Regions from separate parts of the Streptomyces sp. NPDC003077 genome, predicted to be linked through region 1. Evidence: riboswitches for the same ligand, from Rfam matches in the RefSeq annotation. Region 1 holds a riboswitch; the other holds the start of a gene.
What was found. A riboswitch is a leader RNA that binds a small molecule or an ion and turns the genes downstream of it on or off. The one in region 1 is predicted to bind glycine.
Positions count from the first base shown of each region.

Region 1 (7,302 bases):
GGCCAGCGCCGGGGTGCCGATCCGCAGGCCCGAGGTGACCATCGGGGGCCGCGGGTCGTTCGGGACGGCGTTGCGGTTGACCGTGATGCCGACCTCGTGCAGGCGGTCCTCGGCCTGCTGGCCGTCCAGCTCGGAGTTGCGCAGGTCCACCAGGACCAGGTGCACGTCCGTGCCGCCGGAGAGGACGGAGACGCCGGCCTCGGTGACGTCCGGCTGGACCAGGCGCTCGGCCAGGATGCGGGCGCCGGTCAGGGTGCGCTGCTGGCGCTCCTTGAACTCCTCCGACGCCGCGACCTTGAAGGACACCGCCTTGGCCGCGATCACGTGCTCCAGCGGGCCGCCCTGCTGACCGGGGAAGACTGCCGAGTTGATCTTCTTGGCGAGCTCCTGCGTGGACAGGATCACACCGCCGCGCGGGCCGCCGAGGGTCTTGTGCGTGGTGGTGGTGACGACGTGCGCGTGCGGCACCGGCGAGGGGTGCAGCCCCGCCGCGACCAGGCCCGCGAAGTGCGCCATGTCGACCATCAGGTAGGCGCCGACCTCGTCCGCGATCCGGCGGAACGCCGCGAAGTCGAGCTGGCGCGGGTACGCGGACCAGCCGGCGACGATCAGCTTCGGGCGGTGCTCCTTGGCGAGGCGCTCGACCTCCTCCATGTCGACCAGGTTGGTCTGCTCGTCGACGTGGTAGGCGACCACGTTGTAGAGCTTGCCGGAGAAGTTGATCTTCATGCCGTGGGTCAGGTGCCCACCGTGCGCGAGGTTCAGACCCAGGATGGTGTCGCCCGGGTTGAGCAGCGCGAACATCGCGGCGGCGTTGGCCTGCGCACCGGAGTGCGGCTGCACGTTGGCGGCCTCGGCGCCGAAGAGCGCCTTGATGCGGTCGATGGCGATCCGCTCGACCACGTCGACGTGCTCGCAGCCGCCGTAGTAGCGGCGGCCCGGGTAGCCCTCGGCGTACTTGTTGGTGAGGACCGAGCCCTGGGCCTCCATGACGGCGACGGGGGCGAAGTTCTCCGACGCGATCATTTCGAGGGTGGACTGCTGGCGGTGGAGCTCGGCGTCGACGGCGGCGGCCACGTCGGGGTCGAGCTCGTGGAGGGAGCTGTTGAGAAGCGACATCAGACTTCCTGGGCGGGAGGTTCCTGGACGGAGGGGCGGGCGGGACCGGGCGGGTTCAGCCGGCGGCGAAGGCGGTGTACTCGTCGGCCGTGAGCAGATCGTCCGGCTCGCCGGACACCTTCACCTTGAACAGCCAGCCGCCCTCGAACGGGGCGGAATTCACCAGCGAGGGGTCGTTGACGACATCCTCGTTGATCTCGGTGACCTCGCCACTGACCGGTGCGTACAGGTCGCTGACCGACTTGGTCGACTCCAGCTCACCGCAGGTCTCGCCCGCCGTGACCGTGTCACCGACCTCAGGAAGCTGCACGTAGACCACATCGCCGAGCGCGTTGGCCGCGTGCTCGGTGATGCCGACCGTCGAGACGCCGTCCGCGGCGGCCGACAGCCACTCGTGCTCCTTGCTGTAGCGCAGCTGCTGGGGGTTGTTCATGGCTCGATTCTCCTGGATGTGTGGCAGTGCGGGTGCGGGGGGTCTTGAGGAGTGAGACGCGAATGCGTCACGTTCGGGAGGTACGGGCGGGTCGTCCGGCGTGCGGAGACAGGGGGAGACGGGCGGCCGGGAGGCCGCGACGGCTCGCGAAACCACATGAAAGCGGGATGAAGCGGGTGGGGGGATGCGTGACGGTGACGAGGGGCGATCACTTCGGGTCGCCGTGGAGTTCCGATCCGATCGCTCGACGGCTTCTTGTGACCGTTTCGAACATCACAGAGGCCGGTCGTGCCGAGGGCCGGGCCCGGGCGTGTCGGTCACCCGGGGCTCGTCCGTCACCCCGGGCTCGTCCCGCGCCACCGTCACTCGTCCCGCGCCACCGTCACGCGGTACGCGTCGGCGTCAGTCGGTACGCGTCGGCGTTCCGGAGCGGCGGTGCGTGCCGTCCGCCGGGGCGGAGGGGCCGTCCTGTCGTGGCGCGGACCGCCTCACCCCCGCGGATCACATCCGCCGCTCGGCGATCACCTCTGCCGCTCGCGGACCGCTCCCGCTACCGGGAACGACTGTCCCCGTTACTGGGAACGACTGTCCCCGTTACTGGGAACGACTGCTTCCGCTACCGGGAACGACCGCCCGTGGATCACTTCTGCCGCTTGTAGAACGGCAGCGCGACCACGTCGTACGGCTCGTGGCTGCCGCGGATGTCCACCGCGACGCCCTCGGTCCCGGGCGCGGCGTGTGCCGCGTCGACGTAGGCGATGGCGATCGGCTTGCCCAGCGTGGGGGACGGGGCACCCGAGGTCACCTCGCCGATGACCGTGCCGTCGGCCGCCACCACCGGGAACCCGGCGCGCGGCACCCGGCGGCCCTGGGCCACCAGGCCCACGAGCTTGCGCGGCGGCGCGGACGCGGCGCGCTCGGCCGCCTCCTCCAGCGCGGCCCGGCCGACGAAGGCGCCGTTGTTCGAGGTCTTGTCGAACTTCACGACCCGGCCCAGACCGGCGTCGAAGGGCGTGGTGTCGCGGGTCAGCTCGTGCCCGTACAGCGGCATGCCCGCCTCCAGGCGCAGCGTGTCCCGGCAGGACAGGCCGCACGGCACCAGGCCCGCGTCGCGGCCGGCGGCCAGCAGCGCGTCCCACAGGCCCGGCGCGTCCTCGGGCCGGACGAACAGCTCGAAGCCGTCCTCGCCGGTGTAGCCGGTGCGGGCGATCAGCGCCTGGACGCCGGCGACCGTGCCGGGCAGGCCGGCGTAGTACTTCAGCCCGTCCAGGTCGGCGTCGGTGAGCGCCTTGAGGATGCCGGGGGACTCCGGGCCCTGCACGGCGAGCAGCGCGTAGGCGTCCCGGTCGTCGCGTACCTCGGCCTCGAAACCGGCGGCCCGCTCGGTCAGCGCGTCCAGCACCACCTGGGCGTTGGAGGCGTTGGCGACGACCATGTACTCCCGGTCGGCCAGCCGGTAGACGATCAGGTCGTCCAGGATGCCGCCGCGCTCGTCGCAGATCATGGTGTACCGGGCGCGGCCGACGGCCACCCCGCCGATGTTGCCCACCAGCGCGTGGTCCAGCAGGTCCGCGGCGCCCGGCCCGGTGACGGTGATCTCGCCCATGTGGGACAGGTCGAAGAGGCCGGCCCGGGTGCGGACCGCGATGTGCTCCTCGCGCTCGCTGCCGTACCGCAGCGGCATGTCCCAGCCGGCGAAGTCGGTCATGGTCGCGCCGAGCGCGCGGTGGGTGGCGTCGAGCGCCGTACGACGTGGGGCTTCGGTCATGGTTCCGGCCTCCGGGCAGGGGTGACGGGACGGTCTCCCCATCTGTCATCGGAACCTGAGAGGTTCACCGGGAGTCCGTGCCCGGACCCGGTTTGCACCTTGGGTGGAGCCGCCGCTGCGGCCCGCTTTTCAGATCTGCCTCGCCCGCGCGGTATAGGGGCCTGAGAGATTCAAGGGAGGACTTGCTCCTTCGGCGCCCCGCCGTGGCGGCCGGGGACTCTCCCGCGCGGATTCAAGCGGCCGGTATGCAGTTGGCTGTGCGTATGGCTGTGCGTGGTGCGTGCGTGTGCCGGTCGCGGGACGCGTACGGGCGTACGAACGGCCGTACGGGAAGCGCAAGGACGCACGACCCGGACGGCGCGCACATCATCGCACGGGATCGCCGGATGCAGGAGTCCCGGCCGGAACCGGAGGCCCGGAGGCCCCGCCGGGCCCGTTCCCGCTCCTGGGTTCCGTGGCGTCCGGACCGTCCTCTTCCTGCGGGTTCCGTACCGTCGGCCCGTTCCGGCTCCTGGGTTTCCGCGGCGCTCGTACCGCTTCCGCTCCCGTGTTCCGCGGCGTCCGCCCGTCCCCGCTCCCGTGTTCCGCGGCGTCCCGCCCGGCCCGTCCCCGCTTCCGGTTCCGCGGCGTCCCGGCCCGCACCGCCCGCACTCTGCCCCCCACAGCGCATTACCTTTTCTTTACACTCTCCGGGTAGGGGACGGGCCAGAACGTTCGGGGAGGGGCGATCACGTGTCAAGGCAAGCCGCATGCGCGACGGTTGGGGGGTTCACGTCGCCCCCGGGCGTCGGGGTGAAGGGGGTGTCCGGCCCGGTGCCCCGGCCCCGGCGCGCCGCGCGCTCGGTGGTCCGGCCCGGCCGCGGCGCCTACGTCGTGGACCTGCGGGACCGGCGCACCGCCCGCGCGCTCCAATTCCCCGCGGGGGACCTGGTCGTGGTCTCGGGGCTGCCGGGCAGCGGCAAGAGCACGCTCATGCACCGGGTGGTGCCGCCGGCGGACGCGTCCGGCGCGGCGGTGCACCGCATCGACTCCCAGGACGTGCGCGAGCGCTGGGCCCGGGGCAGGCTGCGCGCCCTGCCGTACGGCCTGTACCGGCCACTGGTGCGCGCCGCCCATTACCTGGGCCTGCGGCGGGCGCTGCGCTCCGGCGGCAGTGTCGTGGTGCACGACTGCGGAACGCTGGCGTGGGTGCGCCGCTGGATAGCCCGCAGCGCCCGGCGCGGCGGGCGGGGGCTGCACCTGGTGCTGCTGGACGTGCCGCCCGAGGTCGCGCTGTCCGGCCAGCGGGATCGCGGACGCGGCGTCTCCCGCTACGCCTTCGCCCGGCACCGCCGCGCGGTCCGCCGCCTGACGGAGGACGCGCGGGCGGCCCGGCTGCCGCGCGGGTTCACCTCGGTGGTCCTGCTGGACCGCGCGGCGGCGGAGGCGCTGCGGTCGGTCGCCTTCGGGTGAGGCCCGCGAGCCGCCGGCGGGCGGCGGCTCGGGCGCGTGCGGAGCGGCGCGCGGCCACCCGCCCGGGGCGGCGCCGCTCCTCCTGGCCGTCGGCTCACGCGAGCTTGGCGTCGGCTCACGCGAGCTTGGCGTCGGCTCACGCGAGTTCGGCGTCGGCTCACGCGGGTCGGCCGTCGGCTCACACGAGCTTGCCCAGAACGGCCTGCGGCAGGCCGAGGAGCGCGGAGAGCAGGCCGGTCTTCTCCTCCTTGGTCGCCTCCCGCGGACCGGACGCGTTGTCCTGCGGGTTCGTCTGGGGGTCGGCCTGCGGAGAGGTCTGCGGGGTGGTGTACGAGTCGTCCGGGCTGGCGTACGGGTCGGCGACCTGTGACGTGCTGGTGCCCGCGGGTGCCGTGGCCGCGTTCGGGTCGGCGGCCGTGGCCGCCGGCTCGGTGTACGGCGCGTCGGTGTCCCCGGCCGTCTTCGGGGCGGCCTCCGAGGCGGGGTCCTCCGGAGCGGTGGTGTCGTCCGTCGTACGGGTCCCCGGCGCCTTGGGGAAGAGCCGCGAGGACGGGAACGTCGAACCGGCGGCGGGCTGCGTGGCCGCGGGCTGGGTGGCGGTGGCCGGGGCCGCCGCGGTGCCCTCCGGGCGGGTGGCCTGCTCGGCGGCCGGGGCCTCGGGAGCGTACGGGTCGTCAGCGGCCTGCGTGTCGGCGGGCTGTGCCTCGGCGGGCTGGGTCTGCGTCGGCTGGGTGGCGGTGCCCACGCCCTGCTCCTTCTGGATCTGCTTCGGGACCTCGATCCCCGTGGTGGTGAGCATGTCGGCCACCGACTGGGCGATCTTCTCGCCCAGCGGCTTCCAGTTCTGCGTGGACGCCGTGGTCCCGTCATCGGCCCGGTCGGTGACCTGGGCGATCCCGTGCCGCAGCCCGTTCTGCGCGGCGCGCAGCCCCCGGGTGTCGGAGCGCAGGCCGGGGACGCCGGCTCTGCGCGCGGACTTCCCGGCCCGGTCCACGCTGCGCAGCGCGCCGTCCAGACGGGAGTTCACCTTCTTGACCAGGGGGACGGTGTCCGCGCCGGACCCGGCGGCGTTCGACAGTTCCCCGGCGGCCCGCAGGAGCGCGCCGATATCGGTGACCGCTTTGGTCTGGTCCCGGGTGACCTGGGAGGGGAGGGCGACGGCGGCGGGACCCGCGACGCCGAGCGCGAGCGCGCCGGCGAGGGCGGTGCCGACGAACGTGCGGGCGGTCCGGTTCATGGTCATGAGCTGCCTTTCTGGAACATGACGACAAGTCAGGATCTTTCCCGTGAAACCATCCGGGCCACTGTCACTGTCCGCAACCGCAAGCGCGCGTCGCGTGCGCATCCGGGTGTACGGGGCGTCCGGGCCGGGCCCGGCGCTAGGGTTTCGGAACAGGTACACCAGTGCGGACGGGGCGGATGAACATGGAATTCACGGGGACGGAGCAGGGCATCCCGCGGCTCGCGTGGCCCGCGAACGAACTGGAGGAGGTGCTCGCCGCCTCGGTGGGGCGCCCCGAGGCGGCCGGCCGGATCCTGGAGGTGCTGGGCCGCAGCCGGGTGTGGGTCCCGCTGCCGCGCGGCGGCGGCCCGGAGAGCGCCGGCCCCGGCGCCGCGGGCCTGGACCTGCCCACCGTCGAGATCGACGAGGTGGCGTACGTCCCCGTGTTCAGCTCCGAGCAGGAGTTCCTGCGGGTCGCCGGGCCCCACATGTCCTACACGGTCGCGCCCGCCCGCGAGTTCGCCCGCGGCCTGCCCCCGCTGATCGGCATCGCGGTCAATCCGGAGGGCACCGTCGGCGCCCCGCTGCCGCCGCCCGCGGTGGCCGCGCTGTGCCGCGCGGGGTGGGAGGACGACCTGACGGGGCCACAGCCGGGGGCCATGGGCGGCCGGGTGCGGCTGTTCCAGCCCGACTGGCAGGACGAACCGGTGGATTTCCTCTCGGCGGCCGGGCTGGAGTTCTCCGGCGCGCCCGGGGTGCGCACCGCGCGCCGGGCGCTGGCCAGCGTCGAGGGCGGGCCGCCGGGTCTCTTCATAGGCGTGCAGGTGGACGGACACGCCGGGCCGCTGCCCGGCGACGCCGACCGGGACGTGGTGCTGGCCGCGCTCGGCCGCGCGCTCGGCGCCGTCCCCGTGCCCTGGCCCGTCCAACTCGTCATGCTGGATCTCGCCCAGGGCGACCCGGTGGCCGACTGGATGCTGGAGCGCGTCCGCCCCTTCTACGCGCGGGACCCCTCGTAAGCTGGTGAACGACCGGCGGGGGCACTCCACGCGCCCGCCCACAGAAGGGACGGACACGTGAGCGCGGGTGCGCATCGGCAAGCGGCGGCGGGCGACCAGGTCGAGCAGATGCTGCGGCAGGTGGCACCCGGACGGTACGACGCCTACGAGGCGCTGCTGCGGGCGCTCGCGGACGGCCAGGTCTGGATGCTCCTCTGGCACGGCCAGGCCGGGTCGCCCGACGCGCAGTACGGAAAGATGGAGGTCGACGGGCTCGGCTACGCGCCCTGCGTGACCTCCGCCCCCGAGC
Region 1 is NZ_JBEXNM010000052.1:34,782-42,083, reverse strand. Features, by position in the region: gene glyA (serine hydroxymethyltransferase) at 1-1,119, opposite strand, end outside; gene gcvH (glycine cleavage system protein GcvH) at 1,175-1,552, opposite strand; gene gcvT (glycine cleavage system aminomethyltransferase GcvT) at 2,193-3,320, opposite strand; glycine riboswitch at 3,460-3,555, opposite strand; gene ABZX96_RS27960 (AAA family ATPase) at 4,164-4,772, shown strand; gene ABZX96_RS27955 (hypothetical protein) at 4,951-6,015, opposite strand; gene ABZX96_RS27950 (enhanced serine sensitivity protein SseB) at 6,198-7,013, shown strand; gene ABZX96_RS27945 (enhanced serine sensitivity protein SseB C-terminal domain-containing protein) at 7,071-7,302, shown strand, end outside.

Region 2 (7,302 bases), on a different contig from region 1:
GTCCGGGCGCGCACCGACGACCTTCCGGCATCGGAAGCACAACGGCTGAACACCAGAAGCACAGCACCAGTCAGAGAAAGCCCAGGGCCCCCGGCGCGAAGCCGAGGGCCCTTCGCATGGGCGGGGGCGGTCAGCCCTCGTAGTCCTCCAGCGGCGGGCAGGCGCAGACGAGGTTGCGGTCACCGTAGGCACCGTCGATGCGGCGCACCGGCGGCCAGTACTTGTCCGACGCCACGACGCCCTCCGGGAACACCGCCTCCTCGCGGGAGTAGGGGTGCGTCCACTCGCCACCGAGCATGGCGGCCGTGTGGGGGGCGTTGCGCAGCGGGTTGTCGTCCTTGTCCCACTCCCCCGAGCCGACCTTGTCGATCTCCGCCCGTATGGCGATCATCGCGTCGCAGAACCGGTCGAGCTCGGCCAGGTCCTCGCTCTCGGTGGGCTCGATCATCAGCGTCCCGGCGACCGGGAAGGACATCGTCGGCGCGTGGAAGCCGTAGTCGATGAGCCGCTTGGCCACGTCGTCGATGCTCACGCCGGTCGCCTTGGTCAGCGGCCGGACGTCGATGATGCACTCGTGCGCGACCAGCCCGTTGGGACCGGTGTAGAGCACCGGGTAGTGGTGTTCGAGGCGCTTGGCGATGTAGTTGGCGCCGAGCACCGCCGTCTGGGTGGCGCGCTTGAGGCCCTCGCCGCCCATGAGGCGCACGTACGCCCAGGAGATCGGCAGGATGCCGGCCGAGCCCCACGGCGCCGCCGAGATCGGGCCGACGCCGGTGCGCGGGCCCGCCGTCGGCTGCAGCGGGTGGTTGGGGAGGTACGGCGCCAGGTGGGCGCGGACGGCGACCGGGCCGACGCCCGGGCCGCCGCCGCCGTGCGGGATGCAGAAGGTCTTGTGCAGGTTCAGGTGCGAGACGTCGCCGCCGAACTTGCCCGGCTCGGCGAGGCCGACCAGCGCGTTGAGGTTCGCGCCGTCCACGTACACCTGGCCGCCCGCGTCGTGCACGGCCGCGCAGATCTCGGTGATGTGCGCCTCGAACACGCCGTGGGTGGAGGGGTAGGTCACCATCAGCACCGCCAGTTCGTCGCGGTACTGCTCGATCTTGGCGCGCAGGTCGTCGGTGTCCACCTCGCCGTCCTCGCCGGTCTTGACGACGACGACCTTCATGCCGGCCATGACGGCGCTGGCGGCGTTGGTGCCGTGGGCGGAGGACGGGATCAGGCAGACGGTGCGGCCCTCGTCACCGTTGGCCCGGTGGTACGCGCGGACGGCCAGCAGGCCCGCGAGCTCGCCCTGGGAGCCGGCGTTGGGCTGGAGGGAGACCTTGTCGTAGCCGGTGACGGCCGCCAGCCGCTCCTCCAGCTCCTGAATGAGCGTCAGGTAGCCCTGCGCCTGCTCGACCGGGGCGAAGGGGTGCAGCTGACCGAACTCGGGCCAGGTGACCGGCTCCATCTCGGTGGTGGCGTTGAGCTTCATGGTGCAGGAGCCCAGCGGGATCATGCCGCGGTCCAGCGCGTAGTCGCGGTCGGCGAGCTTGCGCAGGTAGCGCAGCATCGCGGTCTCGGAGCGGTGCTGGTGGAAGACCGGGTGCGTGAGGTACTCGTCGGTGCGCAGCAGCTCGCGCGGCAGCGCGTCCTCCACCTCGGCGTCCAGCGCCTCGATGTCCGCGCGCACGCCGAAGGCGCCCCAGACGGCGGACAGTTGCGCGCGCCCGGTGGTCTCGTCGCAGGCGATGCCGACGAGGTCGGCGTCGACCTGCCGCAGGTTGACCCCGGCCTCGCGGGCCGCGGCGACGACCTCGCCGGCGCGGCCGGGCACCCGTGCGGTCAGGGTGTCGAAGTACGCGTCGTGGACGAGCTCGACGCCGCCCGCGCGCAGGCCCTCGGCGAGGATCGCGGCGTAGCGGTGGGTGCGGCGGGCGATGGTCTTCAGGCCGTCCGGGCCGTGGTAGACGGCGTACATGCCCGCCATGACGGCGAGCAGCACCTGGGCGGTGCAGATGTTGCTGGTGGCCTTCTCGCGGCGGATGTGCTGCTCGCGGGTCTGGAGTGCCAGCCGGTACGCCTGCGTGCCGTCGGCGTCCACCGACACGCCCACCAGCCGGCCCGGCAGGCTGCGCGCGAACTTCTCCCGGACCGCCATGTAGCCGGCGTGCGGGCCGCCGAAGCCCATCGGTACGCCGAACCGCTGGGTCGTACCGACCGCGATGTCCGCGCCCAGCTCGCCGGGCGAGGTGAGCAGCGTCAGGGCCAGCAGGTCGGCGGCGACGGTGACGACCGCGCCCAGCTCGTGCGCCTGCTCGATGACGGGCCGCGGGTCCCGTACGGCGCCGGAGGCGCCCGGGTACTGGAGCAGCACGCCGAAGACACCGCGCTCGGCGACCTCGGCGGGGATGCCCTCGGACAGGTCGGCGACCACGACCTCGACGCCGGTCGGTTCGGCCCGGGTCTCGATGACGGCGATGGTCTGCGGCAGCGCGTCGGCGTCCACCAGGAAGACGCCCTGCTTGACCTTCCCCACCCGGCGGGAGAGCGCCATCGCCTCGGCGGCGGCGGTGCCCTCGTCCAGCAGCGAGGCGCCCGAGGTGGGCAGGCCGGTGAGGTCGGCGACCATCGTCTGGAAGTTGAGCAGCGCCTCCAGGCGGCCCTGCGAGATCTCCGGCTGGTAGGGCGTGTACGCCGTGTACCAGGCGGGGTTCTCCATCACGTTGCGCAGGATCACCGGCGGGGTGAAGGTGCCGTAGTAGCCCAGGCCGATCATCGGGGACAGGACCTGGTTGCGGTCCGCGAGCGCCCGCAGCTCCTGGAGGACCTCCGCCTCCGTACGGCCCTGGGGCAGGCCCAGCGCCTCGGCGCTCTTGATCACGTCCGGGACGGCGGCGGCGGTGAGCTCGTCCAGCGATCCGAAGCCGACCTGCGCGAGCATCTTGGCCCGCGCCTCACGGTCGGGACCGATGTGCCGTTCCTCGAAGGGGATACCGCGTTCGAGGGCGGTCAAAGAGATGCGGTCGGTGGTCATCTGCGGGGGCCTCCTGGTCGTCGCGACCTTGCCGGACACCGCGGCGCGGGTGCCCGGATGGCCTCCCCCTCTGTCATCGCGACCTGAGAGCTTCACCGGCCCGCGGCACACGGACAGGCTTTCACCGTCGGTGAGGGTGGGTTCCGGCGTCGTGCGTCTCCGTGGCCCGCCCTGCTTTCCAGAGTGACCTCGTCCATGCGGTACATGAGCCTGAGAGATTCCGGGGAGGAGTTGCTCCTTCGGCGTCCTCTCCCACACGCCCGAGGCACGTGGTCGAGAACTCTCCCGCACGGGGTCGACAGCCAGGGCCAGCCTACCAGCGCGCTTCCGGGAGTTCGTTCGAGTGGCCGAGGCATGAAATGTGCCGTTTGGTGGTTGTCACAAGGCAGTTCCCGGGCAGCAGCCGACCCGTTGGAGGGACCGTGCAGACCGACATCGACCCCCGGACCCTGATCGGCCGGAAGGCGTTCGACCGCAACGGCGCCAAGATCGGCACCGTGGACGAGGTGTACCTGGACGACGCCACCGGCGAACCGGAGTGGGCCGCGGTGCGCACCGGCCTGTTCAGCCGCGACGCGTTCGTCCCCCTGGAACCCAGCGAACTGGTCGACGGCACCCTGCGCGTGCCCTACGACCGGAAGCTGATCAGGGACGCCCCGGACTTCGGAGTGGGCCGCCACCTCTCCCCCCAGCAGGAGCTCCAGCTCTACCACCACTACCGGCTGGACATCTCCACACCGGGCACCGCCTCCGGACGGGAGGGAACCGCCCCGAATACCGCCTCCGGACGGGAGGAAGCCACCCCGGACACCGCCTCCGGAACGGAGGAGGTGCCTTCGGCCCCGGACAGGACCACCCCCGGCACCGCCCCGCACTCCCCCTCGGGCCCGGACGCGGACCCGCTCGCCGCCGGCCTGTCCTCGGCCACCCCCGGTGTCACGCCCGCCGCCCCGGGTATCACTCCTGCCGCGCCCGCCCCGGACCCGGCCGCTCCGGGTATCGGCTCCCCGGACCCGGCCGCTCCCGGGGCGCCCGCGACCGGCGCCGCCCCGGACGCCTCCTGCGGCCTGCCCTCCTCAGGGGACCGGGAGTTCGGACACGTCGCCGGTATGGAGGACTGACCGTCCTCCGGCCCGCCGACCAGCGGCAGCGGTTCCCCGGGACGCAGCGCCGGATCGTCGACCGCGAACGTCCGCACCCGCCCCGGGCCGGACCACGGCTGTTCGAACCGTACGGTCACCCGGCCCAGCCCACTGCCCTGCACCCACCCCGGGCCGTGCTCCTCGTGCACCACGTCCAGCCCGGGAAGCCATCGCCTCGGCCGCTCCTCGGCCTCTCGTGCTTCCTCCTCCCCCGTCGTCCCCGTGGCCTGCGGCTCCGCCGCCGCCTCCCGCGCCGCAGCCTCCCGCTCGGTCGCCAGCTGGGCGAACAGGTCCTCCTGCGTGAAGTCGGCGAGGCCGCTGACGCCCACGCCCAGCAGGCGCACCCCGCCCGTGGTGTCGACGGTGTCCAGCAACCGGCCCGCCGCCTCCCGGACGACGGCGAGGTCGTCGGTCGGCCCGCGCAGCGTTTCCGATCTGGTCAGCGTCGAGAAGTCGTAGTTGCGCACCTTGAGCACCACCGTCCTCCCCGAGCGCCCGGCCGCCCGCAACCGCCGTACGCACCGCTCCGCCAGCCGCATCACCTCGGCCCGCACCCGCGTCCGGTCGGTCAGATCCACCTCGAAGGTGTCCTCGACCGAGACGGACTTCGCGTCCCGCTCGGCCACCACGGGGCGCTCGTCCCGCCCCAGGGCCATCGCGTACAGCCCGGCTCCGTGCGCCTTGCCCAGCAGCCGCACCAGCTCGTCCTGCCCGGCCTCCGCCGTCTCGGCGACCGTGGTGATCCCGGCCCGCCGCAGCGCCTCGGCCGTCGCCGGCCCCACACCGGGGAGCGTGCGCACCGGCAGCGGCCCCAGCAGCGCCTGCTCCGTCCCCGGCTCGATGACCACCAGGCCGTCCGGCTTGGCCTGCTCCGAAGCGATCTTGGCCAGCATCTTGGCCCCGGCCAGCCCCACCGATCCCGTCAGCCCGGTGTGCTCGCGGATGTCCCGCCGCAGCCGCACACCCACCTCCCGCACGGCCCGGGTGTCCGCCTCGACGCCGCCCGCCTCCAGATCGACGAACGCCTCGTCCAGGCTCAGCGGCTCCACCAGCGGCGACAGGCCGCGCAGCAGCTCCATCACCACCTCGCTCACCCGGCGGTACAGCTCGAAGCGCGGCGTCAGATAGGCGGCGTTGGGGCACAGCCGGCGCGCCTGGGCGGTGGGCATCGCCGATCGCACCCCGAAGACCCGCGCCTCATAGGACGCGGTGGCCACCACCCCGCGCGCGCCCAGCCCGCCGACCACCACGGGTTTTCCCCGCAGGCTCGGCTTCGCCGCCTGCTCCGCGGCGGCGTAGAACGCATCCATGTCCAGATGCAGGATCGTCGGCGCACGTCTCACAGACCCGATGGTGCCGCACGCCACTGACAATCGGCCCGCGCACCGCCCGGGACGGGCCCGCGAGCGCGTCGCGGGAGCGTTCCCCGGCTCCTCCCGGAGCCCCGCCTCCTTCGCGGAGACGGACGGTGTCCGCGCCGCCTCAGCGGGCCCGGCTGTTGCGCCGCCGCGCGAGTTCGTCGTGCGGGTTGTGCCCGGCGAGCGTCTCCCCGGTGTCCACCCGCTCCCCGTGCAACTGCGACAGGGCGCTCTCCACGTCCCGCCACACCACGCCCACGGCGATCCCGAAGACGCCCTGGCCGCCCTGGAGCAGTTCGACGACCTCGTCGGGCGAGGTGCACTCGTACACGGTCGCGCCGTCGCTCATCAGGGTCATCCGCGCCAGGTCCGCCAGCCCCCGCGAGCGGAGGTGCTGCACGGCCGTACGGATGTTCTGCAGGGAGACGCCGGTGTCCAGCAGCCGCTTGACGATCTTCAGGACGACGACGTCCCGGAAGTTGTACAGCCGCTGGGTGCCCGAGCCGTACGCGGGACGCACGCTCGGCTCCACGAGCCCCGTACGGGCCCAGTAGTCCAGTTGCCGGTAGGTGATGCCGGCCGCCGCACACGCGGTCGGGCCGCGGTACCCGATGGCCTCCGCCGCGTGCTCCCCTGGCACCACCACGGCCTGTGCCGGGGTGCGGTGGGCCGCGCCAGTGGGGAACGGCAGCGCCTCTTCCGCCGCCATTCCGTCGCCGGTGATTGCCACGCCGACCTCCGTCCTCCACGTCCCGGACGGGACCTGCCTCATCGACGGTATGCAGTCACTACGGGTGCGTCAACGATCGCCGCGCTCGCCACGCCGAGTGATAATCACCCTACGAGTGGTTTCCCGTGACCTTGCGCGGGGAAAGCGTACTCGAATGGCGGGGGGCGGGCCGAAGCCCGCCCCCCGCACCCGCCGTGACCGGCGGTCTCACTGGCTGTTGGTCCCGAAGTCCTCGGGCGAGATCTGGTCGAGGAACTCGCGGAACTTCTCCACCTCGTCCTCCTGCTCGTCCGGGATGGCGATGCCCGCGTCGTCCAGCACCCCGTCGGTGCCGTAGATCGGGGTCCCGGTACGCAGGGCCAACGCTATGGCGTCCGAAGGACGGGCGCTGACCTCCACCCCGCTGGCGAAGACCAGTTCGGCGTAGAAAACCCCCTCGCGCAGATCCGTGATCCGGACCTGGGTCAGTTCCTGGCCCACCGCTTCGAGCACGTCCTTGAACAGGTCGTGCGTCAGCGGCCTGGCAGGGGCCATGCCCTGCTGGGCGAAGGCGATGGCGGTGGCCTCCCCCGGCCCGATCCAAATGGGCAGGTAACGATCGCCTCCTACCTCCCGTAGGAGCACGATCGGTTGGTTGGAAGGCATTTCCACCCGGACACCCACAACGTCGAGCTCGTTCACACAGCAACCCTAGGACGTGCCCGGCGGGTTTGGGTAGTCGGGCACCCCATTGCTCGGAGCCGGGACCCGTCGCCGAGGCGGCGCCGTTCGCCCGAAGGGCGGGCCGGACGGCTTCCCCGGCTTCGGCCGGGAGGTACCCCGGATACGTACGAACGCGCGGGGGAAGGGCCTTCCCGGACACTCCCCGCGTACCTGCGCGGGGCACCCTCGACCTCGGCGGGTACCTCGTTCGCCCGGCCCTACCGCACGCGAAGAGCGGCTTGGAGCAGTGCGGCGTGCAGGCGCACGGAGAGGGTCGCCAGCTCCCGCGCGGTCGCCTCGGCGTGCGCCCTGGTCTGCGGATTGCGGTGCCGGCGCAGCGGCGCGACGATCTGC
Region 2 is NZ_JBEXNM010000041.1:62,756-70,057, forward strand. Features, by position in the region: gene gcvP (aminomethyl-transferring glycine dehydrogenase) at 131-3,016, opposite strand; glycine riboswitch at 3,205-3,314, opposite strand; partial or broken gene ABZX96_RS24745 (PRC-barrel domain-containing protein) at 3,439-3,750, shown strand; gene ABZX96_RS24750 (DNA polymerase IV) at 3,732-5,501, opposite strand; gene ABZX96_RS24755 (MerR family transcriptional regulator) at 5,641-6,246, opposite strand; gene ABZX96_RS24760 (bifunctional nuclease family protein) at 6,454-6,927, opposite strand; gene ABZX96_RS24765 (MerR family transcriptional regulator) at 7,167-7,302, opposite strand, start outside.
Region 2: it holds a riboswitch for glycine, as region 1 does, so the genes downstream of both, gcvP (aminomethyl-transferring glycine dehydrogenase) here and gcvT (glycine cleavage system aminomethyltransferase GcvT) in region 1, are expected to answer to the same signal.